4 regions of the Streptomyces sp. NPDC056452 genome follow, and region 2 is predicted to be linked to each of the others. Evidence: riboswitches for the same ligand, from Rfam matches in the RefSeq annotation. Region 2 holds a riboswitch; each other region holds the start of a gene.
What was found. A riboswitch is a leader RNA that binds a small molecule or an ion and turns the genes downstream of it on or off. The one in region 2 is predicted to bind cobalamin.

Region 1: linked by a shared signal. The riboswitch ahead of ACFQ6X_RS21970 (cobalamin biosynthesis protein) and the one ahead of ACFQ6X_RS28700 (ribonucleoside-diphosphate reductase subunit alpha) in region 2 are both predicted to bind cobalamin.
Region 3: linked by a shared signal. The riboswitch ahead of metE (5-methyltetrahydropteroyltriglutamate--homocysteine S-methyltransferase) and the one ahead of ACFQ6X_RS28700 (ribonucleoside-diphosphate reductase subunit alpha) in region 2 are both predicted to bind cobalamin.
Region 4: linked by a shared signal. The riboswitch ahead of ACFQ6X_RS22545 (ABC transporter substrate-binding protein) and the one ahead of ACFQ6X_RS28700 (ribonucleoside-diphosphate reductase subunit alpha) in region 2 are both predicted to bind cobalamin.

Annotation. Positions count from the first base shown of each region.
Region 1 covers NZ_JBHTRI010000022.1:53,571-57,308, forward strand. Annotated here, with positions in the region: gene ACFQ6X_RS21960 (anion permease) at 1-1,014, shown strand, start outside; gene ACFQ6X_RS21965 (hypothetical protein) at 1,027-1,248, shown strand; cobalamin riboswitch at 1,412-1,539, shown strand; gene ACFQ6X_RS21970 (cobalamin biosynthesis protein) at 1,669-2,616, shown strand; gene ACFQ6X_RS21975 (cobyric acid synthase) at 2,613-3,738, shown strand, end outside.
Region 2 covers NZ_JBHTRI010000035.1:6,899-10,636, reverse strand. Annotated here, with positions in the region: gene ACFQ6X_RS28700 (ribonucleoside-diphosphate reductase subunit alpha) at 1-1,713, opposite strand, end outside; cobalamin riboswitch at 1,846-1,977, opposite strand; gene ACFQ6X_RS28695 (GNAT family N-acetyltransferase) at 2,023-2,523, opposite strand; gene mctP (monocarboxylate uptake permease MctP) at 2,653-3,738, opposite strand, start outside.
Region 3 covers NZ_JBHTRI010000026.1:47,329-51,066, forward strand. Annotated here, with positions in the region: gene ACFQ6X_RS24425 (VOC family protein) at 1-99, shown strand, start outside; gene ACFQ6X_RS24430 (MerR family transcriptional regulator) at 166-903, opposite strand; gene ACFQ6X_RS24435 (DUF6194 family protein) at 978-1,439, shown strand; cobalamin riboswitch at 1,610-1,828, shown strand; gene metE (5-methyltetrahydropteroyltriglutamate--homocysteine S-methyltransferase) at 1,988-3,738, shown strand, end outside.
Region 4 covers NZ_JBHTRI010000023.1:35,728-39,465, reverse strand. Annotated here, with positions in the region: gene ACFQ6X_RS22555 (ABC transporter ATP-binding protein) at 1-41, opposite strand, end outside; partial or broken gene ACFQ6X_RS22550 (FecCD family ABC transporter permease) at 38-1,073, opposite strand; gene ACFQ6X_RS22545 (ABC transporter substrate-binding protein) at 1,118-2,185, opposite strand; cobalamin riboswitch at 2,217-2,401, opposite strand; gene ACFQ6X_RS22540 (acyl-CoA dehydrogenase) at 2,677-3,738, opposite strand, start outside.

The DNA of each region.
Region 1 (3,738 bases), on a different contig from region 2:
GCGGCGCTCGTCGGCGCCATCCTGTGGAATCTCCTGACCTGGCTGGTGGGTCTGCCCTCCAGTTCCTCCCACGCACTCTTCGGCGGCCTCATCGGCGCCGCGGTGATGTCGGCCGGCTGGTCCTCGATCAACGGCGGCACCGTCGTCACGAAGGTCCTCCTGCCCGCGATCGCGGCCCCCCTCGTCGCCGGCCTGGCCGCGCTGCTGGCCACGAAGCTGACGTACCGCCTCAACCGGAAGGTCACCGACGAGGCGCAGCTGAAGTCGACCGCCAAGGGCTACCGGGCCGGACAGATCGCCTCGGCGGGTCTCGTCTCGCTCGCCCACGGCACCAACGACGCCCAGAAGACGATGGGCATCATCACCCTGGCCCTGGTCACCGGTGGCGTGCTCGCCCCCGGCTCCAACCCGCCGGTCTGGGTCATCGCCTCCGCCGGTATCGCGATCGCGATGGGCACCTACCTCGGCGGCTGGCGCATCATCCGCACCATGGGCAGCGGCCTCACCGAGCTCAAGCCGCCGCAGGGCTTCGCCGCCCAGACCAGTGCGGCCACGGTCATCCTGGCCTCCTCGCACCTCGGCTTCTCCCTCTCCACCACCCAGTCCTGCTCCGGCGCCGTGATGGGCGCCGGTCTCGGACGCAAGGGGGGCGTGGTCCGCTGGTCCACCGCCACCCGCATGTTCATCGCCTGGGGCCTGACCCTGCCGGCCGCCGGTCTGGTCGGCGCGGGCGCGGAGTTCCTCACCAAGCAGGGCCCCTGGGGTGTCGGCGTGGTCGCCGTGCTCCTCGTCGCGGGCTCCGCTGCCATCTGGCTGCTGTCGCGCCGCAAGCCGGTCGACCACACCAACGTCAACGCGACGGACGCCGAGCCCGCGGGCGTCGTCACCACCGCCATCGCGGCCGTCAGCCCGCCGCCCGTCGGCTCCGGCGTCCCGGACCTCAAGACCACCATCCCGGCCCCGGCCCCGACGGCCGGATCCCCGGCCGACCCGGCCCGACCGGCCACGGTGTAAGGACAGATCCGTATGAACATCGACTGGGCAGCTCTCGCCTCCGTCTTCGGCGTCAGCCTCGTGGTCACCGTCGCACTGGTCGGCCTCTTCACCCTCGGCATCATCGGCCTCTCCAAGCAGGCATCGGCGGTGCAGTCCGGAGGGTCTCTCACGCTGGCGCGCACCGGCGCGTACGCCTGCTTCGGGCTGTGCGCGGCGGCGGTCGCCTACGGGATCTATCTGATCGTCGTCTGACCACCCCGGCGCCGAGCCGCCGTCTCCTCCCGTCGGGCCGGACACACCACGTGTGTGTCCGGCCCGATGTGCGTCTGCGCACACTGCACTCCCGCAGGTCAACGGCAGGTTGACGGGCGTTCACGGGGCGTGGTGGACTGCCGGTGCCATTTACGGCGACAGGAGAGGAAGCCGGTGCGAATCCGGCGCGGTCCCGCCACTGTCACCGGGGAGCAGGCCCCCACACGGAAGTCACGGTCCGGCACGGACTGGAAGGCCGGGGGAACTGCGGATCCGGAAGCCAGGAGACTCTCGTCGCCGGTCACGTCGAACCAGGGCGCGGACCCTGAGTTAAGGACATCTGCCATGCCTGGCTGCCGTGCGTCGGTCCCTGTGTCACCCGCTCCGAAGGTCGTTCGAGGCACGACGGCCGGCTGAACCGTGCGAGCCGACCGCATCTTCGCGTACGGCGCCACCGCCGGATTGATCGGCGACCTGCTGCTCGGTGACCCCCGGCGGGGCCACCCCGTCGCCGCCTTCGGGCAGGCCGCGGCAGGCGTCGAGAGCCGGCTGTGGCGCGATCACCGCGGCTGGGGCGCCCTGCACGCGCTGGTCTGCGCCGGGGGCGCCGCCGGTGCCGCCGCGCTGGCCGCTCGTGCCGTACGGAACCGTCCCGCCGCGGCCGTGGCGCTGACCGCCGCCGCCACCTGGTCCGTCGTCGGCGGTACGTCGCTGGGGCGGGAGGCCCGCGCCATCGGCGGCGCGCTCGCCGCCGGTGACATCGAGGTGGCCCGCGAGCGGCTGCCGCACCTCTGCGGACGTGACCCCCAGGCCCTCGACGGACCCCAGATCGCCCGCGCGGTGGTGGAGTCGGTCGCCGAGAACACCTCCGACGCCGTCGTCGGCGCCCTGGTGTGGGGCGCCATCGGCGGTGTCCCGGGCCTCGTCGGGTTCCGGGCCGTCAACACCCTCGACGCCATGGTCGGCCACAGGTCGCCGCGCCACCGGCGCTACGGCTGGGCCTCGGCCCGTCTCGACGACCTCGCCGGCTGGCCCGGTGCCCGCCTCACCGCCGTGCTCGCCGTGGCCGCCGGCGGCCGTCCGCGCGAGGCCGTGCGGGCCTGGCGGGCCGACGCGGGAAAGCACCCGAGCCCCAACGCGGGCCCGGTGGAGGCCTCGTTCGCGGGTGCGCTCGGCGTGCGCCTCGGCGGGACCCTCGCGTACGGCGGGCGGGTCGAGCACCGGCCCGTGCTCAACGGGGCGACCGGCCGGGACGTGCACGTAGCGGATATCGAACGCGCGGTGCGGCTTTCGCGCCGTGTGAGTGTGCTGGCCCTCGGCGTGTGTGCGGCCGCGCGGCTGGCCTCGGGAAGGAGAGGCCGGGCATGAACGGCGGACAGGGCGGCGGGCTGCTGGTCGCGGGGACGACCTCGGACGCGGGCAAGAGCGTCGTCACGGCGGGTATCTGCCGGTGGCTGGTGCGCCGGGGGGTGAAGGTCGCGCCGTTCAAGGCGCAGAACATGTCGCTGAACTCGTTCGTGACCCGCGAGGGTGCGGAGATCGGCCGGGCCCAGGCGATGCAGGCGCAGGCCGCCCGGGTGGAGCCGAGCGTGCTCATGAATCCGGTGCTGCTCAAGCCCGGCGGTGACCGCTCCAGTCAGGTCGTCCTGATGGGGAAGCCGGTCGGCGAGATGAGCGCGCGCGGCTACCACGGCGGGCGCCAGGAATCGCTGCTGGGGACGGTCGTGGACTGTCTGGAGCAGCTCCGGGGCACGTATGACGCCGTGATCTGCGAGGGGGCGGGCAGTCCGGCCGAGATCAATCTGCGGCGCACGGACATCGTGAACATGGGCATCGCGCGTGCCGCCCGCTTCCCGGTGCTGGTCGTCGGGGACATCGACCGGGGCGGGGTGTTCGCCTCGTTCTTCGGTACGACGGCGCTGCTGAGCGCCGAGGACCAGTCGCTGGTCGCCGGGTACCTCGTCAACAAGTTCCGCGGCGATGTGTCGCTGCTGGAGCCCGGCCTGGACATGCTGTACGAGCTCACCGGGCGCCGTACGTACGGGGTGCTGCCGTTCGCCCACGGCCTCGGCATCGACGAGGAGGACGGGCTGCGGGTGTCGATGCGCGGCGCCGTGCGGGAGTCGGTCGTCGCGCCGCCCCACGGGCAGGACGTCCTGAGGGTCGCGGTGTGCGCCGTGCCGCTGATGTCGAACTTCACCGATGTGGACGCGCTGGCGGCCGAGCCGGGCGTGGTGGTGCGGTTCGTGGACCGGGCCGAGGAGCTCGCCGACGCGGACCTGGTGATCGTGCCCGGTACGCGCGGCACGGTGAAGGCGCTGGCGTGGCTGCGCGAGCGGGGGCTGGCCGACGCGCTGCTGCGGCGGGCCGCCGAGGGGCTTCCGGTGCTGGGGATCTGCGGCGGGTTCCAGGTGCTCGGTGAGTCCATCGAGGACGAGGTGGAGTCGCGGGCGGGGCTGGTCGACGGGCTGGGGCTGCTGCCGGTGCGGA
Region 2 (3,738 bases):
GGACCAGGCGGGCAGCGGGCCCGAACGCTCCGCGAGGTCGCACGACGCCTCGTAGGCGGCCAGCATGATCCGCTCGGAGATCCTCGTGGAGAGCGCGCGGGCCTCGGGCGAGTCGAAGGGCAGCCGCAGCTGGAAGAAGACGTCCTGCAGGCCCATCGCACCCAGACCCACCGGGCGCCAGCGGGCGTTGGACCGGCCCGCCTGCTCGGTCGGGTAGAAGTTGATGTCGACCACGCGGTCGAGGAAGGTCACGGCGGTTCGGACCGTGGCGTCCAGCCGCTCCCAGTCCATCTCCCCGCCGACGACGAACGCGCCGAGGTTGACCGAACCCAGGTTGCAGACGGCCGTCTCGCCGTCGTCGGTGACCTCGAGGATCTCCGTGCACAGGTTCGACGAGTGCACGACCCTGCCCGGCTCGGCGGTCTGGTTCGCTGTCCGGTTGGAGGCGTCCTTGAACGTCATCCAGCCCTGACCGGTCTGGGCCAGCGTCCGCATCATCCGGCCGTACAGCTCACGGGCGGGCATCGTTCTGCGGGCCAGGCCCTTGGCCTCCGCCGCACGGTATGCGGCATCGAACTCGTCGCCCCACAGGTCGACAAGCTCGGGGGTGTCGGCAGGGGAGAACAGCGACCACTCGGTGTCCGCGTCGACGCGCCGCATGAACTCGTCGGGGATCCAGTGCGCCAGATTCAGGTTGTGCGTGCGGCGCTGGTCCTCGCCCGTGTTGTCGCGCAGCTCCAGGAACTCCTCGATGTCCGCGTGCCAGGTCTCCAGGTACACGGCGGCAGCACCCTTGCGGCGGCCCCCCTGGTTGACCGCGGCGACCGAGGCGTCGAGCGTCTTCAGGAACGGCACGATGCCGTTGGAGTGCCCGTTGGTGCCACGGATCAGCGAACCCCGGGCGCGGATACGGGAGTACGAGAGGCCGATGCCCCCTGCGTGCTTCGACAGCCGCGCCACCTGGTGGTAGCGGTCGTAGATCGAGTCGAGCTCGTCCAGCGGGGAGTCCAGCAGGTAGCAGGAGGACATCTGCGGGTGCCGGGTGCCGGAGTTGAACAGGGTGGGCGAGGAGGGGAGGTAGTCGAGCCGGCTCATCAGCCCGTACAGCGAGGTGACTTCGTCCAGGGCGCGCTCGGAGGTGTCCTCGGCGAGGCCGGCGGCCACCCGGAGCATGAAGTGCTGCGGGGTCTCGATGACCTGGCGGGTGAGCGGATGGCGCAGCAGGTAGCGGCTGAACAGCGTCCGCAGCCCGAAGTAGCCGAAGCGGTCGTCGGCGCCGTCGTCGAGAGCCTGCCCGACCAGCGCGTCGAGGGCGTCCGCGTGCAGCGTGACGAACTCGGCCGTACGGTCCGCGATCAGACCCTCGCGGTGGCCGACGGCGACCGAGGCGGAGAAGGAGACGGCGCCCTGGCCGGCGGCCTCGTCCGCGATGGTGCGGGTGAGGAGCCGTGCGGCGAGCCGGGAGTAGGCGGGGTCCTCGGAGATCAGGCCCGCGGCGGCCTCGGTGGCCAGCGAGCGCAGCTCGGCCTCGTCCGAACGGGCGTTGCGGCCGCGCAGTGCGGCGGCGGCGACCCGTCCGGGGTCGGTGTCGGGCAGATCGACGGTGAGGTCGGTCAGGGTCCGCAGCAGTGCGGTCCCGGGCCCGTCGGGAGTGGCGTGCGTGGACTCGGCTGAATCGACCGCTGAAACCGGATCGGCTGGCGCGATGGTCACTGGGACTATCCCTCGCTCGGCTCGGGGCCGGCGGGAGCGGGGGCAGCCGGGCAGGACGACCCGGGTCGGGGCAGCACCGCGCGGCGTCCACCGGCCTTCCGCGAGGCCCGGACGTCTGGCGTCCGGTTCGGTCGAGCCGGACGCGCTGTCGGCAGGTCTTCGGACTCCCGGGTGCGCAGAAGCACACCGATCACACCGTTGCGGGACAGTTCCGGATTCGCACCGGATTCCCCTGCGGAGACAGCGAGCACGAGCATACATGTGGGGGCCGCCGGACATGGCAGCCCCCACATGTTGTGTCGTGCTCGATCAGAGCTCCAGGCGGAATGTCAGGAGGGAGATGTTCTCGACGGGCTTCCAGTCGCGTTCCGGAGTCCGTACGAAGCCCAGGCGCCGGTAGATCCGATGGGCGCCGAGCATGGCCTGCTGCGTCGACAGGACGAGACCGGAGACGCCCTCCGTGGCCCGTGCCCGGTCGATACAGGCCCGTACGAGCGCCTCGCCCGCCCCGCGCCCACGGGCTTCGCGGGAGACGGCCAGCATCCGGAATTCGGCCTCGTCCGCCCGGGCGATGTCCGCCCACGGGCTGCCGGGTGCCGCGTAGGTCACGCCGCCGAGCAGCGTGCCGTCACCGCCCACCGCGACGAGTACCTCCGCCTCGGCGGCCCGGCGCCCGACCGCGCGCAGTTCGGCCAGATAGGGGTCGTCGGCGCCGAAGTCCAGCAGCTCGTCCGCGAGATACGCCTCGGCGGTGATGCCGGCCAGTGCCTCGTGCTCCTGGAGGCCGACGGGCCTGATCGAGATGTCCATGGGCTGGAGTCTGCCGCAGGCGGAAGCGAGGGTCGAACTCCTTTGCGGCGGCCCGGAACGGAGCGGGCCGCCGCGCCCCCGTGGGGGACGTGGCGGCCCGCTGCGCAACCGGCTCTCGTCGGGACGGGGTCAGTGACCGCCGCCCGGGGCGCCCACGGTGGCCGGCGGGAGCTCCACCTTGACACCCGGGTCGCCCGCGTCCGCCGTGTAGTCGGACGGGGAGGTCTCGTCGATCCCGGCCGGTGCCTTCAGCGCGTTCAGGACGAAGGTCAGGACGACCACCACGACGACGTTCAGCACGAACGCGGTCAGACCGATGTAGCCGATCTCGCCGATGCCGGGGATCTCCTTCGAGGAGCCGCCGAAGTGCTTCTGGGTCGGGCTGGCGACGCCGTACGCGGCGACCGTGCCGTAGATCATGCCGACCGCCCAGCCCGCGATCAGGGCCCAGCGGTGGAACCACCGGGTGAACAGGCCGCCCACCAGGGCCGGCATCGTCTGGAGGATCCAGATCCCGCCGAGCAGCTGGAAGTTGATCGCGACCGTCTTGTCCATGGTGAGGACGAAGGCGAGCGCGCCGACCTTGACCAGGAGCGAGACCAGCTTGGAGACCTTGGTCTCCTCGGCCGGGGTCGCGTCGGGCTTGATGAAGTCCTTGTAGATGTTGCGGGTGAAGAGGTTCGCCGCGGCGATCGACATGATCGCGGCGGGCACCAGCGCACCGATCCCTATCGCGGCGAAGGCCACACCGGCGAACCAGTCGGGGAACATGTTCTCGAACAGCTGCGGAATGGCCAGCTGGCCGTTGTCCACCTTCACCCCGGCGGCGATCGCCATGAAGCCGAGCAGGGCCAGAAGACCGAGCATCAGCGAATACAGCGGCAGGATCGTGGTGTTGCGCCGGATCACGTCACGGCTGCGGCTGGAGAGCGTCGCCGTGATGGAGTGCGGGTACATGAAGAGCGCCAGCGCCGAACCCAGTGCCAGCGTGGCGTAGCCCCACTGGCCCATCTCTCCCGGGACAAGACCGGCGACGGGCTTCCCCGCGGCTTCGTTCTTGGTCGCGAACGCCTCGCCCGCCTTGGCGAAGATGTCGTCGAATCCGCCGAGCTTGATGGGGATGTAGATGATGGCCACCGCGATGACCAGATAGATCAGGCCGTCCTTGACGAAGGCGATCAGCGCGGGCGCGCGCAGCCCCGAGGAGTAGGTGTA
Region 3 (3,738 bases), on a different contig from region 2:
GAGTTGGGCGCGACCAAGCCGGAGCACCAGCCGGGCGGGGACAGGTGGCGGGTCCTCACCGACCCGGCCGGGCATCCCTTCTGCCTGACCAGAACCTGACGCGGGAAGAACGAACGGCCGGCCCCGCGGTGCGCCTGTCAGTGCCTGCCGGTCCCGCCCCCTGGTTCAGAGGCCGGGACCGGATGTCCGGTGTGCGGCACCGAGGACGGCGCCGAGTGCGGCGGCAGCGTCGAGAAGGGCGCGGGAGCGAAGCGTGATGCTCGCGTCCCGGGCCGCCAGCCCGGCTCGGACGTCTTGCGACCGGTCTCCGCGCCTCAGCCCGGGCATCAGGTTCCGGAGCGGCCCGATGCGGTACCCGGCACTGCGGAGCTGGTGGACGATCCGGGCGTCCCGGGCCTGGGCCGGCGAGTACCGTCGGGTTCCTCGCGGGGGCACCCGGTCCGGGACGACGAGCCCCTCGGCGTCCCAGTGCCGCAATGCCGAAGGGCGCACTCCGAGCGCGGCGGCCAGTTCGGAGACATTCATGGAGTCCGAAGGGCGCACGTCTTCGACGGGCTCGGCAGAGATCGCTTCCGCGGCCTCCCTGGCGAGCCTGAGTTGCGCCCGTTCCCGGTCGAGTCGCGCGTGTGCCGCGTCGAGGAGTGCGAGTACCTCCGAGATCGGGCACCGGTGCAGGGCGCGAACGATTCGCTTGGCCTCGACCGGGCCTGTGCCGACGGCGAGGGCCCGGTAGGCCAGCGCGGAGTGCAGGTGGACCTCTTCGTAGATCCGGTAACCCGCGGTGGTGCGCGTCGCGGGCGGCAGGACACCGTCGCGCTCGAGATTGCGCACCTGCTGAACCGAGCATCCGGCACGACGCGCGACATCGACGGTGCGCATGACCGGCGATTTGAGAGTTCCCACCAGCAGTGCTCCTGCCTTCCGACCGTCGTTCGCCTCAAAGTCTCCACGAGCACATTAATGAAACGCTTGAAGACATGAACATCGACGAGATCATCGGCTTTCTGGGAAACCTCGACGGGGTCCTGGCCATCAGTCCGGGCCCCGACGACGGCTCACCGGAGATCAGCTGGGGAGACACGTTCTTCTACTACTCTCCTGGCGGTGTCGCGCCGGGAGCGACCCAGCCGTTCGCGACGATCGTGACGAAGAACTATCCGGGCGACGCGAGTTCGCGCCTGGACCGCCCGGACACCTTCCGCGTCAATATCGCGGCGGGGAAGGAAGCCTTCGTCGCCCGGACCGGCCACGCGCCGCGCGAACCAGGCGTCGACGACGACCCCGGCGTCACCGATACCGTGATCGCACATCCCGTCTACGGCTCCGCCGGCTGGCTCGCGGTGGTGAACCCGGGCCCCCGGACCGGCACGGCGACCCGCGAGCTGCTCCACGCCGCCTATCGACTCGCACGTTCACGCCACGAGCGACGCACCGGGTAGCGCCGATCCGGTCGGCCGGATGCCGGCCGGACGAGCGTGCCGTCAGCCGCCCGGGGCCGGGCCCGGATCCGCCTGCTGCGCCCAGGGCGACGGCTCGCCGAACGGATCCCGGTGGCTCACGTCACGTTCCGGAGTGTGAACAATGGCGGCCGAGGGGCGGCTCGCCCTCTAGCCTTGCCCGTGCAACTGGTTCGCCCTGTCCGCCAGGCAGGCGCGTCGCAAGAGGGAACCCGGTGGGAATCCGGGACTGCCCCGCAGCGGTGAGTGGGAACGACCTCCGTCATACGCACTGGATTCCGAATGGAGTCCGGGAAGCGACGGCCAGTAGGAATCTGCCCCGGCAGATGCGCCCGCGAGTCCGAAGACCTGCCAGTTGCCCGTACGTGACCTACCACGTGCGGATATCCCGGTGACCTCGTGGGCGGGTCGGCGTACATACCGGACGGAACCTCACGCCGTGGCGTGCCCAGGATCCGTCCGGTTCGTCCTCCCTTCGCGTCCGTGTCCCGTCCCGGGATCTCAGGAGTCGTCTCGCGAAGGAGATTTCCGTGACAACGAAGTCCGCAGCAGCGGCATCGGCGGCGCACGCCACCGTGTACGGCTACCCCCGCCAGGGCCCGGACCGGGAGCTGAAGAAGGCCGTCGAGGGTTACTGGAAGGGCCGCGTCACCGCCGACGCCCTCCGCCGGACCGCGGCGGACCTGCGCCGCTCCACCTGGCGGCAGCTGGCCGGGGCCGGCGTCCACGAAGTGCCGACCGGCGACTTCTCGTACTACGACCACGTCCTGGACACGAGCGTCATGGTCGGCGCTGTCCCCCCGCGGCACCGTGCGGCCGTCGGATCCGACGCTTCCCCGAGCTCTCGGCTTCGCTCGAGCAGGGGATGCCCCATGGACGTCTACTTCGCGATGGCCCGCGGCACTCAGGATGTCGCGCCGCTCGAGATGACCAAGTGGTTCGACACCAACTACCACTACCTCGTACCGGAGCTCGGACCGGACACCGTCTTCACCACCGACTCCACCAAGCAGGTCACCGAGCTCAAGGAGGCCCTCGCGCTGGGTCTCGCCGCCCGCCCTGTGCTGGTCGGTCCGGTCACCTACCTCCTGCTGGCCAAACCCGCTCCCGGGGTGGCCGCGGACTTCCGACCGCTGACTCTCCTGGACCGGCTGCTGCCGGTCTACGCCGAGGTGCTCGCCGACCTCCGCGCCGCCGGTGCCCAGTGGGTGCAGCTCGACGAGCCCGCCCTGGTCCAGGACCGCACGCCGGCCGAACTCGACGCCGCTGCCCGCGCCTACCGTGAACTCGGCGGTCTCGCCGACCGCCCCAAGGTGCTCGTCGCCTCCTACTTCGACCGGCTCGGCGACGCCCTCCCCGTGCTGGCGAAGGCCCCGGTCGAGGGCCTCGCCCTCGACTTCACCGGCGCCGCCGCCGCGAACCTCGACGCGCTGGCCTCGGTGGGCGGGCTCCCCGGCAAGCGGCTCATCGCCGGAGTGGTCGACGGGCGCAACATCTGGATCAACGACCTCGAGCGGTCGCTGTCCACCCTGGGTACGCTCCTGGGTCTCGCCGGCCGGGTCGATGTGGCCGCCTCCTGCTCCCTCCTGCACGTTCCGGTGGACGCGGCGGCCGAGCGGGACATCGACCCGCAGATCCTGCGCTGGCTCGCCTTCGCCCGGCAGAAGACGACGGAGATCGTCACCCTGTCCAAGGGCCTCTCCCAGGGCACCGGCGCCATCGCCGCGGAGCTCGCGGCCAACCGGGCCGACCTCGCCTCGCGGGCGAACTCCCCGATCACCCGCGACCCTGCCGTACGGGCCAGGGCCGCGGCCGTCACCGACACGGACGGCCGCCGCTCCCAGCCCTACGAGGAGCGGGCAGCCGCGCAGCGCGCCCACCTCGGCCTGCCTCTGCTGCCCACCACGACGATCGGCTCCTTCCCGCAGACCGCCGAACTGCGCACGGCCCGCGCCGATCTGCGGTCCGGCCGTATCGACTCCGCCGCTTACGAGCAGCGCATCGAGAGCGAGATCCGCGACGTCCTCTCCTTCCAGGAGAAGGCGGGCATCGACGTCCTCGTGCACGGCGAGCCCGAACGCAACGACATGGTGCAGTACTTCGCCGAGCAGCTCACCGGCTACCTCGCCACCCAGCAGGGCTGGGTCCAGTCCTACGGAACCCGCTACGTCCGCCCGCCGGTGCTGGCGGGCGACATCTCCCGGCCGCATCCGATGACGGTGCGCTGGACCTCGTACGCCAACTCGCTCACCGACCGTCCGGTCAAGGGCATGCTGACCGG
Region 4 (3,738 bases), on a different contig from region 2:
ACGCGCTCGGCCCGCAGGCCCTCGGTCGCGGCGGCGGTCATGTGGCCCTCCGGGTGCGGTACAGGACCAGCACGAAGGCGGGCACACCGATGAGGGCGGTGACCACTCCGACCGGTACCTCCTGCGGGTCTAGGACGGTGCGGGCCAGGGTGTCGACCCAGACCAGGAACACCGCCCCGGCGAGCGCGGTGACCGGCAGGAGACGCCGGTGCCCCGAGCCGGTCAGGGCGCGGGCCGCGTGCGGCAGGACGAGGCCGACGAAGCCGATGGCGCCCGCCGAGCTGACGAGCGCCGCGGTCAACAGCGCAGTGGTGCAGAGCAGCACGATTCTGGTGCGGGCGACATGGACGCCGAGGGTGGCCGCCGCGTCCTGGCCGAAGGCGAAGGCGTCGAGCGTACGGGCGTGTCCGAGGCAGATCAGCAGTGCCACGGCGAGCACTGCCGCGCACATCCACACATCGGTCCAGCCGACCCCGCTCAGGGAGCCGAGCAGCCAGAACAGCACACCGCGGGTCTGCTCGGCGTCGGCGGCGGTCATCACGACGAAGGAGGTGAGCGCGGAGAAGAGCTGCATCGCCGCCACACCGGAGAGGACGACCCGGTCGGTCGTCCCGCCGAGCGTGTGGCTGAGCAGCAGAACGAGGGCGAACGAGCAGAGGGCGCCGATGAAGGCACCGGCCGAGATCGACACCGCTCCCCCCACCCGCTCCGAGGATGACGACCACGACCGCTCCGGTGGACGCCCCCGAGGAGACACCGAGGACGAACGGGTCGGCGAGCGGGTTGCGCAGCAGTGACTGCATGACGGTGCCGCACACCGCGAGTCCGGCTCCGCACACCGCGGCGAGCAGGGTGCGGGGCATGCGCAGGTTCCAGATGATCCCGTCCCGGATCGGGCTGAGCCGCGAGTCCCCGGGGCCGAGATGGGCCGCCACCGCGGACCAGACGTCCGGGACCGAGATCCGGGCGGGCCCGATGGTGACGGCGACCGCGACGGACAGGAGCAGGAGCGCCGTCCCGCAGCTCCACAGGAGGCCGTCGCGCAGGACACGGACACCGGCCGGGCGTGACACCGGTGCCTCCGGTGCGCGTACGCCGGCGGCCTGTCGGGTGTCGGTCACCCCGCGAGCCCGAAGCCGCGCAGCCCTGCGGCCACGAGCTCCACGCCTTCGACGGTACGGATGGAGGGGTTCATGGCCTGGCCGCTGAGGAGGACGTAGCGTTTGTGCCGGACGGCGTCCATGTTCCTCGTGGCGGGATTGGACTCCAGGAACTGGATCTTCTTCTCGGCGCTCTCGGCGGTCTGCGACTTGCGGGTCAGGTCGCCGATGACCAGGACGTCGGGGTTGCGGTCGGCGACGGTCTCCCAGTTGATCTGGGGCCACTCCTCGTGGGTGTCGTCGAAGACGTTCTTCGCGCCGAGCTCCTCGGTGATGATGCCGGGCGCCCCGCAGCAGCCCGCGAGGTAGGGCGACTCGGCGTTGGCGAACCAGTAGAGCAGGGTGGCGTCCGATGCCTCGATGCCTGCGGTCGCCTTGCCGATACGTGCCCGGAGGCGGGCGACGAGCTCGTCACCGCGTTCCTGGACGCCGAACACCTTGGCCAGATCGTGCACTTCGGTGTAGACGCTCTCCATGGTCAGCGGCTTCGTACGGGAACCGTCCCCGCCTTTGCTGTTGTCCTTGGCGGTGCAGTCGGCCGGCGAGACGTAGGTGGGGACGCCGAGGTCCTCGAACTGTTCGCGGGGCGCGACACCGCCCTTGCCGAGCGTCGATTCGAACGAGGAGCTGATGAAGTCGGGTTCCTTGTCGAGGACCTTCTCCGAAGAGGGCCGGTTCTCGGCGATGCGGGGGACGCTCGCACTGGCCTTCTCCAGGCCCTTCATCACCGGATCGGTCCAGGTGGAGGTGCCCGCCAGCCGGTCGGCGAGGCCGAGCGAGAGCAGGATCTCCGTCGACCCCTGGTCCAGGGAGACCGCGTGGTGCGGGGCGGCCGCGACGGTGACGGTGCGTCCGCAGTTCTTCAGCGTCACGGGGTAACCGGCGGCGCCGGCGTCCTGCGTCGTCTTGTCGGACGAACCGCCACCGCAGGCGGTCAGCAGGACAAGTCCCGCCGTGAGCAGGGCGGTTCGGCGTACGGTACTGGCTATGGGCGGCACTGGGTCCCTCTGCGTCCTGGGGCTCATGCGCGGAGCCCGGTACGAAGCACCGCTCCCGGTACGGGAAACGGGTGCCAGCAGGTTTTCGGACTCGGGTTCATCCGGACGGGACGCCTTCCCGGACCCCGAGGGTGTCCAGTGGCCGTGGCCCCGCCCGTCCCCCTCACCGCTGCGCGTCAGCTCCGGTTTCGCACCGGATTCCCTGACTCCACGTGGAGTGTGACTGGCCTCTGCAAGCTATCACGCAGCTGAACGCAGGCCTCGGGGGCCGCGGCCGGCACGGCGGGTGGGGCGTCCCCCGCACCGGCCCCTCCTCGACCGGGACCTGCGCTCGGGGTCAGGACCTGCGCCGAACCGATTCTCCGGCTCTCACGTGCGGCGTCCACGCCGGCGGGCGAGTACGGACGCCGTGCCCCAGTACGCGAGCAGGACAACCCGCAGGCCGAGGATCTCGGCGGCCTCGCGCACACGCCGGGCCCCGGCCGCACCGGGTGGTGTCCGGACGGGCCGTCGGCCGCTCACCGTGCGGCCGGCGGCGAGGGCTCGGCCGGGCCCCGGTGCCAGGGGCCGTCCGGGTCGTCGTACGCGTCGGCGTAGTCCGGTCCTGCGATCGGCCAGTCGGCGAGCAGCTCTTCCGGCAGCGCGAAGGACTCGACCAGTTCGGGTGCGTGTGCGGCGACGGCCGCGATCAGTTCCTCGGTGGCCTCGGGCAGTTCGTCGACCTGCTGGGCGGTCAGGTGACCTGCCGCCAGCAGGTCCCCGCTGTTGCGTGCCACCCACTGGAGGGCGAACAGCCGCTGCAGCTCGGCCAGTCGCTCCCGGGCGGCCCCCTCGGGGAGCGTGGCCAGTGCCTCGGCGTACCCCTCGGCCGCCTGTCGGTACGCGTGGGCCTCGACCCCGCGCAGGGCGGCACCGGAGGCCGCGTTCCACCGCGCGAGCGCGTCGTCGTGCGGTGCCCGGAGCGCGCGTTCCCTGGCCCGGGTGAACCAGATCTCCTCCACCGCGTCGAGGAGCCTGCCGAGGAACCGGGGGTCGGCCAGCTCACCGGGGGTCCGGTCGGCCGGGATGTTGCCGGTCCCGTCCGCCGGGTCCTGCGAGGGGTCACCGGGTGCCGGTCCGGCGGCGAAGAACATGTCCGCCGCCGCCTTCGCGTGGACGGCGAGGTTGTCGCCCTCGGCCGTGATGGCGCCTTCGACCCCGGTGACCAGCTCCGTCATGCCGTTGTTCTCCAACAACGCCTGCGCACCGCAGCGTTCACGGCACTCGACGATGACCGCGCGGGCCTGCCAGGTGATCCACCCCTTGGCGACCGCCACCAGGCGTTCCGCCTCCGCCCTGTCCTCACCGGAGCGGCGCTCCCACCGGTCCAGAGCCCGGCGGTGCAGCAGGCTCATGGCGAAGACCGTGGCCATGGCCGAGGCGAGCGGCCCGTGGTGGGTCCGGTGGGCGTTCACCGGAATCTGCCCGGCACCCCGGGTGCCGGAGATCATGCGATGGCCGCCGTAGCGGACGGCGACCGCCAGCGTGGCGCGGGCGGATCCGGCCGCGCAGGCGCTCATGGAGATCCGCCCCGGGGTCAC